3 regions of the Paenarthrobacter sp. NPDC091711 genome follow, and region 2 is predicted to be linked to each of the others. Evidence: predicted binding sites of a transcription regulator. Region 2 holds the regulator's gene; each other region holds the start of a gene.
What was found. Region 2 encodes LexA, which represses DNA repair genes until DNA is damaged. Its sites were predicted from a motif close to TCGAACANNTGTTCGA; they were not measured.

Region 1: ruvA (Holliday junction branch migration protein RuvA) is a predicted target of LexA. The motif match lies at 2,235-2,250, and genes of this name have one in related genera.
Region 3: ACIQH5_RS00580 (DUF6504 family protein) is a predicted target of LexA. The motif match lies at 1,498-1,513, and genes of this name have one in related genera.

What each region holds. Positions count from the first base shown of each region.
Region 1 is NZ_JBIVTF010000001.1:124,502-128,460, reverse strand. It holds gene yajC (preprotein translocase subunit YajC) at 1-304, opposite strand, end outside; gene ruvB (Holliday junction branch migration DNA helicase RuvB) at 448-1,524, opposite strand; gene ruvA (Holliday junction branch migration protein RuvA) at 1,517-2,161, opposite strand; gene ruvC (crossover junction endodeoxyribonuclease RuvC) at 2,276-2,854, opposite strand; gene ACIQH5_RS00635 (YebC/PmpR family DNA-binding transcriptional regulator) at 2,920-3,675, opposite strand; gene pdxT (pyridoxal 5'-phosphate synthase glutaminase subunit PdxT) at 3,679-3,959, opposite strand, start outside.
Region 2 is NZ_JBIVTF010000015.1:46,000-49,958, reverse strand. It holds gene hflX (GTPase HflX) at 1-55, shown strand, start outside; gene ACIQH5_RS18545 (ATP-dependent DNA helicase) at 48-2,108, shown strand; gene lexA (transcriptional repressor LexA) at 2,179-2,922, opposite strand; gene ACIQH5_RS18535 (LysM peptidoglycan-binding domain-containing protein) at 3,270-3,629, shown strand; gene ACIQH5_RS18530 (histidinol-phosphate transaminase) at 3,708-3,959, shown strand, end outside.
Region 3 is NZ_JBIVTF010000001.1:107,601-111,559, reverse strand. It holds gene ACIQH5_RS00585 (DNA polymerase III subunit alpha) at 1-1,121, opposite strand, end outside; gene ACIQH5_RS00580 (DUF6504 family protein) at 1,126-1,470, opposite strand; gene ACIQH5_RS00575 (FAD-dependent monooxygenase) at 1,584-2,639, opposite strand; gene ACIQH5_RS00570 (TetR/AcrR family transcriptional regulator) at 2,692-3,228, shown strand; gene ACIQH5_RS00565 (hypothetical protein) at 3,275-3,664, shown strand; gene ACIQH5_RS00560 (SOS response-associated peptidase) at 3,703-3,959, opposite strand, start outside.

The DNA.
Region 1 (3,959 bases), on a different contig from region 2:
GCGCGGCAGTCAAAGAAGAAGCGTCATCAGGAACAACCGGTGCTTCCTCGGGGGTGGTCTCCACTACCTTGGTGACAGCCTGACGGTGAACCGTGGCCTGGTTACCCGGGGAGAGTTCGATCACGACTTTGTTCTCGGCTTCGTCGATGGACACGATGCGGCCAAAGAGACCGAAGCTGGTCATGACGTCGACGCCCGGCGCGAACTTTGACTGCATTTCAGCCTGCTGCTGCTGGGTCTTCTTGTTGCGGCGGAACATCATGAAGACAAAGAGTCCAAGCATGACGAACAGCAATATGGTCATTGGATCCACAGGGAAGTTCCGTTCTGTACTTACGTTTTGGTTCACGGCAACGTCCCTGGCAGATCCGCAAAGCGGGCATTGACCGAGGACTCGAACGTGCCGAGCGTCATACCAGTCTAGAGGGAAAAGGTGAACAGAGGGTGCTAACCGACCGTATCCACGCTTTCGGCGTGGTTTTCATCCTCGCCGAACAGCGCCAGTGTCTCCTGGCCAAAGACTCCGGCCGGGACAGCATAACCAAGGTGGGTCCACGCCGATGCCATCGCGATCCGGCCACGCGGCGTGCGTCCCAACAGCCCTTCACGGACCAGGAACGGCTCAGCAACGGTCTCCACCGTTTCGGGTTCCTCGCCCACGGCAATAGCCAAAGTGGACAAACCCACGGGGCCGCCGTTGAACTTGGTGATCAGGGCTTCAAGAACCGAGCGGTCAAGCCTGTCCAAGCCACGCTCGTCCACTTCATACATATCCAGGGCCGCTGAAGCGGATCGGGCGTCGATCTGCTCAATGCCATGAACCAGCGCCCAGTCACGGACCCGACGCAGGAGTCTGTTGGCAATACGCGGCGTTCCCCTGGACCGGCCGGCTATCTCCGTGAAGCCCGCGGAGTTCACCTTCAGGTCCAGAAGCCCCGCAGAGCGCCTGAGGACGAGTTCGAGCTCTGCGACTGAATAGAACTCAAGGTGCCCGGTGAAACCAAACCTGTCCCTCAACGGACCCGGGAGAAGACCTGCCCGTGTAGTGGCGCCCACCAGCGTGAAAGGCGGCAGCTCCAATGGAATGGCAGTTGCACCTGCGCCCTTGCCCACCACGATGTCCACGCGGAAGTCTTCCATGGCCATGTACAGCATTTCTTCCGCCGGCCTGGACATGCGGTGTATTTCGTCAAGGAACAGGACCTCACCCTCTGAGAGGGAGGAAAGGATGGCGGCGAGATCTCCCGCGTGCTGGATGGCGGGCCCGCTGCTGATACGCAGCGGCGCGTTCATCTCCGCTGCGATGATCATGGCAAGGGTGGTCTTGCCTAGTCCCGGAGGCCCGGACATCAGCACGTGATCGGCACTGCGACCACGCATTTTGGAGGCCTCCAGTACCAAGGCAAGTTGCTTGCGGACCCGATGCTGTCCGACGAAATCGTGCAGGTTCTTGGGACGGAGCGCGGCTTCAATGACCCGCTCTTCCGGTTCCTCTCCCCCGCTGACGAGTGACTGCTCAGCCACGGCTGCCTACACGATTGCCTGCGCGCGCCCCGTCCTGGCCCAGCCAGCGCAGAGTGGCCCGGAGAATCTGGGCCACATTTCCAGCGTCGACGAGTTCCGGAGAGTCAGCCATGGCTTTGTCGATGCTGCCGTTGGCGTCCTTCTCTGACCATCCCAGACTGGTCATGGCTGCGACTACCTGGGGCTTCCATTCGGCGTTGGGGGCTGCGGCCGGAGCAGCACCGGTTCCGGTTCCGTGGGGAACCAACTTACCGGCAAGCTCAAGGACAATCCGGCCGGCCACCTTGGGGCCGATACCCGGCACCTTGGTGAACGTTTTGCTGTCACCGGTGTGCGCCGCCACTCGGATGGTCTCCGGTTCATGGACGGCCAGGACGGCCAAGGCCAAACGCGGCCCAACCCCGCTGACGCTGAGGAGGACGTCGAAAACTTCGCGTTCGTCGTCGTCGGCGAAACCGAACAGCGTGAGGGAATCTTCGCGAACGATCATGGAAGTGAAGAGCTTGGCTTCAGTCCCCGTTTTGAGGTGGCTCAAGGTCTGCGGCGTGGCGAAGACACTCATTCCCGCACCGTTGAGGTCGATTACAGCGGTGGACAAACCAACGTGGGCTACGGTTCCACGGAGAAAACTGATCAAGACCCGGCTCCTGAAATACTGCCTGCTTGGTTGCCGTAATACTGCTGTCAGTATTGCGGCCGAAGCGGACTATCCGAACATATCTACGAATACCCTAGCAAGGGGAGCTGACAATCACCGCTTGCGGCGCGCTTTTGCTTCAGCGTCAGCCCAGGCTTTCTGGGCGGGAGTGAGACCGCCCTTGCCGTTCTCGCCGCTGGCCGGGCCCATTCCACTGCCTGCGCGCCATGCATGGGTGAGGGCCAGTGCCAGGGCGTCTGCAGCATCAGCCGGCTTCGGCGGAGCATCCAGGCGCAAAATCTTGGTCACCAACTTGGTCACGGCATCCTTGTTGGCAGTGCCGCTGCCGGTGACTGCCGCCTTGACTTCCGAAGGCGTGTGCATCGCGACGGGGATCCCACGACGCGCGGCCGCCACGATGACCACGCCTGAAGCCTGGGCGACACCCATCACCGTGCTGACATTCATCTGCGAGAAAACACGTTCGACGGCGACCACGTCCGGCTTGTGCAGGTCCAGCCACTCATCGATGGCTTGGGCAATGACCAGAAGCCGCTGATCCAGCGTCAGCTCAGCAGAGGTACCCACCACTCCAACTGCCACCATGGTGGCCCTGCGGTTCCGCTCAATGTCCACTACACCTATGCCGCAACGGGTGAGGCCCGGATCGACTCCCAATACGCGAAGAGTCAAGTCCGGGCCTTCCTGGTGGCTGTAAACCTGCTGAGTGAAAGAATTGCGCGCTGCGTCTTAGCCGACTATTCGGCGTCGAGGGCGGCCTGAACTTCCTCGCTGAGGTCCGCATTGCTGTAGACGTTCTGGACATCGTCCAGTTCTTCGAGGGCGTCCACGAGCTTCATGAACTTCTTGGCTCCGTCAACATCCAGGTCCACCTGCATGGACGGAACGAACTCGGCTTCATCGGTGTCGTAGTCGATGCCCGCTTCCTTCAGGGCGTCGCGGATGGCCTGAAGGTCAGAGGGCTCGGAGTGGATTTCCCAGTTCTCACCACTGTCCTTGACTTCCTCGGCTCCGGCTTCCAGGACCGCCATCAGGATGTCGTCTTCGCTGAGGCCGTTCTTGGGCAGGACAACAACACCCTTGCGGGCGAACAGGTAGCTCACGGAACCGGGATCGGCGATGGTGCCGCCGTTACGTGAGATCGCCAGGCGCACCTCGGAAGCAGCGCGGTTCTTGTTGTCGGTCAGACATTCAATCAACAACGCCGAACCCTGCGGACCGCGGGCCTCATACATAATCTCGGTGTAGTCCACCACTTCACCGGTGAGCCCGGCCCCACGCTTGATGGCGCGATCGATGTTGTCATTGGGAACCGAAGTTTTCTTGGCCTTCGTGACAGCAAGTTCAAGGCCAGGGTTGCCGGCGAGGTCCGGGCCACCCATGCGGGCAGCAACTTCGATGTTCTTGATCAGTTTCGCGAACGACTTTGCACGCCTGCCGTCAATGATGGCTTTCTTGTGCTTGGTGGTCGCCCATTTGGAGTGGCCTGACATGCTTTACGCTTCTCCTCTGATCATTCGAATAAAGAGTTCATGCACGCGTTTCTCTCCCGTCACTTCCGGATGGAAGGAGGTAGCCAGCAACTGGCCGGAACGCACTGCAACAATTCTAGCCACTCCATGCAAAGTGGCCGTGTGGCTGGCGTGGTCGGGGTCAACCTGGGCAAGGACTTCCACATCCGGCCCCACACGCTCCACCCAGGGGCCACGGATAAATACCGCGTGGACAGGATCCACGCCGGACTCCCCTGCGCTGAAATCAAGGCCTTTGAAATCGA
Region 2 (3,959 bases):
CATGGTGCGCGAAGGCCTGGCCGCCGAGCTGGAGTCATTCGTCAGTAATGGTTGAGAAGGTGGCGGCGGACGCCGTCAAGTCGGAGGGGGAGAAAGCCACCCTCGAGTTGTTGGACCGGGCTGTTGCCGGCATGGGCGGACAAAGCCGTGCCGGCCAGCACGAGATGGCCAAGCATGTCACCCGGGCCATCGAGACCGGGGAACATCTGCTGGTTCAAGCGGGAACCGGAACGGGTAAGTCTCTGGCGTACCTGATTCCCTTGATCGCTCATTCCATGGACAGCAACAAACCGACCCTGGTGTCCACCGCCACCTTGGCACTCCAGACCCAGATTGTGGGCAGGGACCTTCCCCGCCTGCTGGAGACCATCAACCCTGCCCTTGAGCGGCCCGTTAATGTGGCGCTGGTCAAAGGCCGGGCCAATTACGTGTGCCTGCAGAAACTCGAAGGCGGGTTCCCCAGTGAGGAGCCCTCCGAAGGACAGCTGTTCTCCTTGGGGGAGGACACCAGCGTCCCTCACTTCGCCGCGTCCATGGGCGGACCACAATCGCAGCTGGGTAAGGAAGTGGTCCGTCTCCGGGAATGGGCGGAGAAGACCACCACCGGAGACCGCGACGAACTCATGCCTGGCGTGACGGACAGAGCCTGGCGGCAAGTATCCGTGACGTCCATGGAGTGCCTGGGTGCCCAGAAGTGCCCCGTGGCGGAAGAGTGCTTCAGCGAGCTGGCCCGCTCAAGGGCCGGCGAGGCCGACGTCGTGGTCACCAACCATGCCATGCTGGCTGTTAGTGCCTTCGAAGGCCTGGCTGTATTGCCCGAGTATGACGTGGTGGTGGTTGATGAGGCGCACGAGCTTCAGGATCGGGTCACCGGTGCCGTTTCAGGGCAGTTGTCAGTTGCCATGGTCCACGCGGCAGCATCCAGTGCCCGCAAGCACACGGCCATCCCCGTGGACGCCCTCAACGCCGCTGCGGACAGCTTGGACATGGCAATAGCCGGAGTACCCAACGGTTTGTTGCCCAACGGACTCAACGACGAACAGCTCGATTGTCTGGACCAATTGCGGGACGCCACACGCGCGGCGCTCTCGGATTCGAAGACCGATTCCTCCAACGCCGTGGACGGCGGACGCCAGCTCGCCCGTTCACGGCTCATGCTCATCCTGGAACTGTGCGAGCGGATGCTGGCCGCCAAGGAGAACCGCGAAGTGGTCTGGTTCTCGCGGAACAGCACGTTCGACCCCCAGCAGGGTTACTCGCCACCGGACGAGACGGCTCCGGCCCTGATTAACATCGCCCCGCTCAGTGTTGCAGGGCGGCTTCGTGAGGGACTCTTTGCCGGACACACCGTAGTGCTGACCTCCGCCACGCTGGCCATCGGCTCGGCCTTTGAGCCAGCCGCGGGTGGTCTGGGCCTGATTGGCGAAGGCGCACCGAGCTGGACCGGGATCGATGTCGGATCGCCCTTTGATTACCCCAAACAAGGGGTCTTATACGTCGCAAAACACCTGCCCAAGCCAGGCCGTGGTACCTCGCCTGAGGCGCTGGACGAGTTGGAAGACCTCATCCGCGCCTCCGGGGGCGGAGCGCTCTGCCTGTTCTCTTCACGGCGTGCAGCCGAAGAAGCCGCCGATGCCATGCGGCTCCGGCTGGACGTGGATATCCTCTGCCAAGGCGAATCCACCATGGCGGCCTTGGTGAAGCAATTCGCGGACGAACCTGACACGTGCCTCTTCGGAACGATGTCACTATGGCAAGGTGTCGACGTACCGGGTGGTTCCTGCCGTCTGGTGGTCATTGACCGCATACCCTTCCCACGTCCTGATGATCCCCTGATGACCGCCCGTTCCCGGGCAGTGGCCCAATCGGGCGGTAACGGGTTCATGGCCGTGTCAGCCACCCACGCTGCCATTCGATTGGCTCAAGGCGCAGGCCGGCTGATCCGCTCTACAGGAGACAAAGGGGTTGTGGCCGTACTGGACTCCCGGCTGTCAACAGAGCGCTATGGGGGCTTCCTGCGTGCTGCCCTGCCGCCGTTCTGGGCTACGACGGACCGGACAGTGGTGCGTGGTGTCCTGGAGCGTCTGGGGTCAGCCAAGGCCCCCTAGGAAGGGCAGCAGTGAAGCCCCGCAGGGAAACCCTGCGGGGAAAGTTCTGAGGCGAAGCCCCGTAGGGCGCCTAGAGGGAACGCAGTACGGAAACGACCTTGCCCATGATGGTGGCCTGATCTCCGAGGATGGGCTCGTACTGGGTATTTTGTGGGAGCAGCCACGTGTGGCCATCCCGCTGGCGGAAGGTCTTCACCGTTGCTTCGTCATCCAACAAGGCGGCAACGATGTCGCCGTTGATGGCATCGTTCTGGCGCCGGACCACTACCCAGTCGCCATCACAGATAGCGGCATCAATCATGGAATCGCCGGCCACCTTCAGCATGAACAGTTCGCCATGTCCCACAAGTTGGCGGGGGAGTGCAAGTACGTCTTCAACCGTCTGGTCAGCCAGGATGGGGCCACCGGCCGCGATGCGGCCCACCAACGGGACCATGGCGGTATCACTGGCGCTGGCGAGTTCGGTAACGGCAAGACCGCCCGCGCTTCGAAGGGTGGTAGGAGCTTCCACGCCGGGAATGGATCCGCCATCAAGGGTCAAGGGCATCAGTACTTCCATGGCGCGTGGACGCTTGGGATCCCTGCGGAGGTACCCAAGCTTCTCCAGTTGGGACAACTGATGCGTGACGCTGGACAAACTGGCTAGACCCACGGTGTCGCCGATTTCACGCATGCTGGGCGGGTAGCCGTTGTCATTGACCGATCGCTGGATGGTCTCCAGGATCTTTTTCTGCCGGACAGTCAGGCTTTTGGGACTCTTTTGAGGCTGTTGGCTCCGCAGGGGTGCCCCGCCGCCTGTGGCTTTCGCTGCCATGTTCGCCAATGCCTTTCATTCCGCCCGGATGAGTGCCCGGGGTTGTCGGGTCTGCAAAAAATGTCAGACCCTCCTGTTCCACTGAAACAGTGCTGTTTCTTCCCTCAAACGTAGGGCAGGCACAGGCGTTTATCAAACATTTGTTCTAGCGAGTCTCGACACCGTTCGTTGATAAGTGCTAAAAATGTCATAGCAAGGTTCGAATATGTGTTCTATAAACCTGATGCTGAAGTCCGATGTTCGAACAAAGCGTTCGAACATCGGGGGTCAGGGGACGGGAACACCAAGAATTGGCAGCCGAGCACCGGTACTCCGGAGCCTGGCAATAGCTCAGAAGGGCTCAGCTCATGTCCGCAGTCACTACGTTCGCTGATTTTCGTACTACTCAGGCGCCTGCCCGCCTGCGTCTCACCCGGCGGGGACGGATCGTCTTCTTCGGCATCCCGGCCATGCTGTTGGTGGCGGCGTTGCTGAGTCTCGCCGGTTTCATCAACTCCCCGGCAAAGGCCGCGGACTCGCAGTCCCAACTGCGTCCGCCTGTTGCGGTCACGGTCACGGTGCAGCCGGGCCAGTCACTGTGGGGCATCGCCGGTGCAGCTGCTCCGGAGCGGGACCCCCGTGATGTCATCGCCGAGATCATCCAGCTGAACGACCTCCGGGGCGGCCGCATTCTGCCCGGCCAGCAGCTGTTCGTCCCTGCAAACTGATCCGTTCAGCATCCGCGAAAGCCGATGGTCGGGCGTCACAGTTAGTCGCCAGTCCCGGCCGCCCCTTAAACTGGGTTGGTGAGTGACCAGCTTGAGCGACTTGACCGACTTCCCCTTAGGACCAACCTGCGTGGATTGAGCCCTTACGGCGCACCGCAGCTTGATGTCCCCATCCTGCTCAACGTCAACGAGAACACTCATGGTGTCCCTGCCGATGTCCAGGCCGCTATTACGGAGGCGGTGGCCGCCGCAGCCACGGGTCTGAACCGCTACCCGGATCGAGAGTTCACTGAACTCCGTCAAGCCCTTGCCGAGTACCTGGGCCACGGG
Region 3 (3,959 bases), on a different contig from region 2:
GTGAGGAAGTAGGAAGCAAAACCCAGTTTGGCTATGATCCCGAGCTCATGCACCAACCGCGAGCGCACCCGTTTCTCAGTTTCCCCGTTGATGCCGGGGAACCTTTTGGTGATTCCGGCTTCGCAGCGCTGGGTGAGTTCCACCATGGGGTCACGGTCGATGCCGATGATGGAGGCTTCCGGGACTACTGGTTTCTTCCATCCCATGTCCAGGATGGGATCGATGCGGCATTTGTCGGCGAGCGCCTCTGTGTTGGCGAGAAGTTTGTTGAGGTCGGCTTTCCCCTGGCCTGCCGCGTTCATGATTTCTTTGCCGAGTTGGAGCATGTGGTGTGCGTTTTTCAGCCAGCCCTGCCCCGTCGGTTGGAGCATGGGTGCGGCTGAGAGTTCTGGTAGGGATTTGAGGGTGCGTGCGGAGTCGAGGACGTCGGCGGTTGCAGCTCCGTCTTGGGCGCAGTAGCGGACGGCGTTGCTGAGAATGGCGGGGATGTTGTGTTCCAGCGCAAGCTTGAGCATTCGTACTGCCTGGGCGGTACTCAGTGATTCTCCGGGTGCGCTGAGGTGGGAAACTGCTTCGGCCACGATGGTTCCCGGTGGCATGGCGTCGATCCATTGCTTGAAAAGGGTTCTGGGCCGGAGGTATTTACGTCCACCCATGGCTTGGCCAACATCAGAGTCGGGTCCGATCAGTACGGTCAGCACTGGCTTGAGGGTTGCGGGATCAAGGGTTCTTGATGCCAGCTCTCCCCTGGTTACTGCCACGGGGACCGTTCCCCCGGCTTTTCCTGAGGTTCTTGCGTGTGCGTCGGAGACCAGGCGGCAGAGTGCCTTGTAGCCTGCACCGTTGTTGTTGCCGTGGGCGAGGACGACGACGCGGCCCGCGACTTGGGTGCGGTGGTCGCCGTCGTCGTCGAAGACTGAAAGGTCAACACCCACGATGGGGTCGATGTTTGCTTCCATGCAGGCTTTGAGGTGTTTGATGGTGCCGTACAGGCCGTCACGGTCTGTGCAGGCGAGCGCCGTGGCGCCGTCTGCTGCGGCGGCTTGGGCGAGTTCTTCGGGCCAGGAGACGCCGTAGTGTGCGCTGAAGGCTGTGGAGACGTGCAGATGGGTGAAGCTCAAGGTTTCACGCTGCTTCGTCGGGTTCTACTGCACGTGCTGGTGCGGCGTCGTGGATGCGCAGGAGTCTCCACCGTCCGCTGCCCAGGTGCCGGACCAGATCGAGGGTGATGGAGTGGCTGGTTTCCGGTTCAGCGGAGGAGGGCTGCAGTTGTACCCGCCAGATCTCGTGGTCAACCAGGCCGGCTCCGCTTCCCAGGGGTGCGCGGCTTTCTTCAAGCCACCATTGGCGTCGTTCATACCAGCGCACAGGTTCGTTGGTGACTGTGTACTGCGTGCCTTTCCATTGGACTTCCAGCGGCTGGCCGGTGTCTGTGCAGCTCACACTTACTGATTCACTGAACAGCCCCATCTCTTCACCTCTTCACGCGGAAACTATTCGAAAGTATGTTCGAATAATTCAGTTTACGCCGCGATCCGGGCAAAACCTATCCATGGTTCAAGTCGTCGCCGGCCCACGGTCCCCTACATACCGCTCCGAGCGTCGGTCCGCTTGGAACGCTTGCCCGCCTGTTTCACCAGTGCATCGCGAAACGGTTGTGCACCCTGGGCGAGGGCGACGCCACCCATGAGCGAAGAAGCAACCCGGAGGAGTTGGGTGCGCAACACCCGCTCCCGGTTATAGGCTGCGAGAGCTTCCTTCAAGGGCTGCTCGTTCAACAGCTTGCCCAGGTTCACAGCATCGATCAGGGCTTCGCAGGCACCCCGGCCGAGATTGGGGGTCATGGCGTGTGCGGCGTCCCCGAGTAACACCACGTTGCCCTGCGCATAGCGCCTAAGGGGAGGTGCAGTCCAGATCCTCTGGGCCAGCGAATTGCCCGGAGTTGCAGTGGAAAGAACACTCCGAACAGCTGGAGAGTACTGCGCATAACGCGTCCGTGCCACCTCAAGTGCTTCTGCAACATCAACCCTGTCCGGACCAAGGGAAGACCTGAAGGAGGCATACCAGTTGGTTCCATCACCCGCGGGTGCCAAGCCAAAAATCTCGCCCCTCCCCCAGTACTCGCCAACGTCTTCAGCGGACGGGGTTCCGGGAATGACTCCGCGGACAGCAAGGAATGGGGTAGGCCTGGCGGCACTCCGCTGGCCCCAGAAGTCGCGTCGGACAATACTCTTGACCCCATCCGCACCTACAGTCAGCCAGGCGCCGGACGGTAGGCGGTCCACCCGCCCGGTCTCCCTGGACACCGTGTCCGGAACTGCGGAATCCAGCAGCCTCAGCAGTTCGGGCCGGGACACCCCAACCAGCCCCTCTCCCTCCATGGAGAGCATGGGATCCCCGGAGGGGCTGCGGAGGGCGCCGGCCTTGATGATGGACCCACGACTCCTCACGGCCCCCAGGATCCCCAGCTCGGCCAAGGCCCTTTGGGCAGCCGGCCACATGGCCAGAGTTGTCCCGACTGCCGGGAGTTCGGGGCGTTGCTCATACACGGTGACGTCAAACCTGCCCGGGTCCAGCCTCCCAGCGAGCGCCAGTCCGGCAATTCCTCCACCAATGATGTCCACTCTTTCCATGAGCACACTGTACTACTACATTTGTAGTGGTGATAGGGGGTGAAGCTAGACTTTCGCCATGCCAGACCGACGCACTCAACTTGCCGATGCCGCGCTCGCCGTCGTCTCCGCCAAGGGCCTCAAGGGGCTCACCCACCGGGCCGTCGACGCCCAAGCCGGCGTCGCCGTCGGAACTACCTCGAACTATTTCCGCAACCGTGCCGCGCTGATGGGCGCCGCCGTCGACCGCGTTGAAGAACGTGACCGCCTCCTGCTGCAGCAAGGCGGAACGAACATCCCGACGTCGGTAGTGACGTTGGCGGAGCAGATCGCCGGAGCGGTCATGGGACTCGCGCGGGAAAACGCCGAACTCACCCGGGCCCGGTTCGTTTTCGCCCTCGACCAACCCGAAGTGGTCGCTGCCGGGCACGAGCGGCTGGTACAGGCCCTGGCGCAACTGCTCGAGTCGATGGGCATAGCTGAAGCACGCAGCCGGGCGGAAGCAATCTCCGACTACAGTGACGGCCTGGCCCTCCACCTGCTGACAGCCAGGAAAGGGCAGGACATTGACACCGCCGCAGTGGCACGCACCATCCTGCGCCTCTTGGAGGGCTGAAAGTCAAGGGGTGGACGGCAGCCTGTCCACAGAGCAGGATTGTGGAATGAGCACCAATGACGCACTCCTGAAGCAGGTCAACATCTCCGCCGAAGAAGACAACCTTGTGGCAAGGTTCGAAATCGACGGCAACATACCAGGCTCCGGCGCTTACGTCGTGGGCCTTGTTGCTGCCAGCGAGGACTATTCCTCACAACGCAGGCTCGGCATCGAATTCATGAACGGCGAGGCGATCTCGTTCTACTCCTTCAACCACTCCCTCAGTGCCGAGGAAAACTATGACATCAAGGGTGTGGAGCACTCGGGCAACGTCATCACGGGGAACTTTCCCATGTCGGCCATCCATGGGCTGAGCAAAGGTCACGTCATGACGGGCTTCAGCGAAGCGGACGGCCGGGAGTTCCAGTCCGGAGTACCGGTCACCGAGGCGCTCTAAGTTCTGAGCTCTGAGTTCTGAGTTCTGAGTTATGAGCTCTAGAAGAGGCCTTCCACCGGCTCAATGAGTTCCGGTGAATTGTTCCGGACATTTCCCACCGCGGCACCCACCGGGTCCAGTGTCCACGCAGCTGCGGCATCGTGTGCCCTGGAGCGGACCAGCTCCACCAGCCCTTCGGCGTCCTTCTCGCGCGGATCCAACCAGGCTTCCATTGTCTCTGTGCTCATAGGCAAAGGAACACGGTCATGGAGGGCGGTCAGTTCATCAAAAACTGAAGCGCTGCGCCGGGACCTGG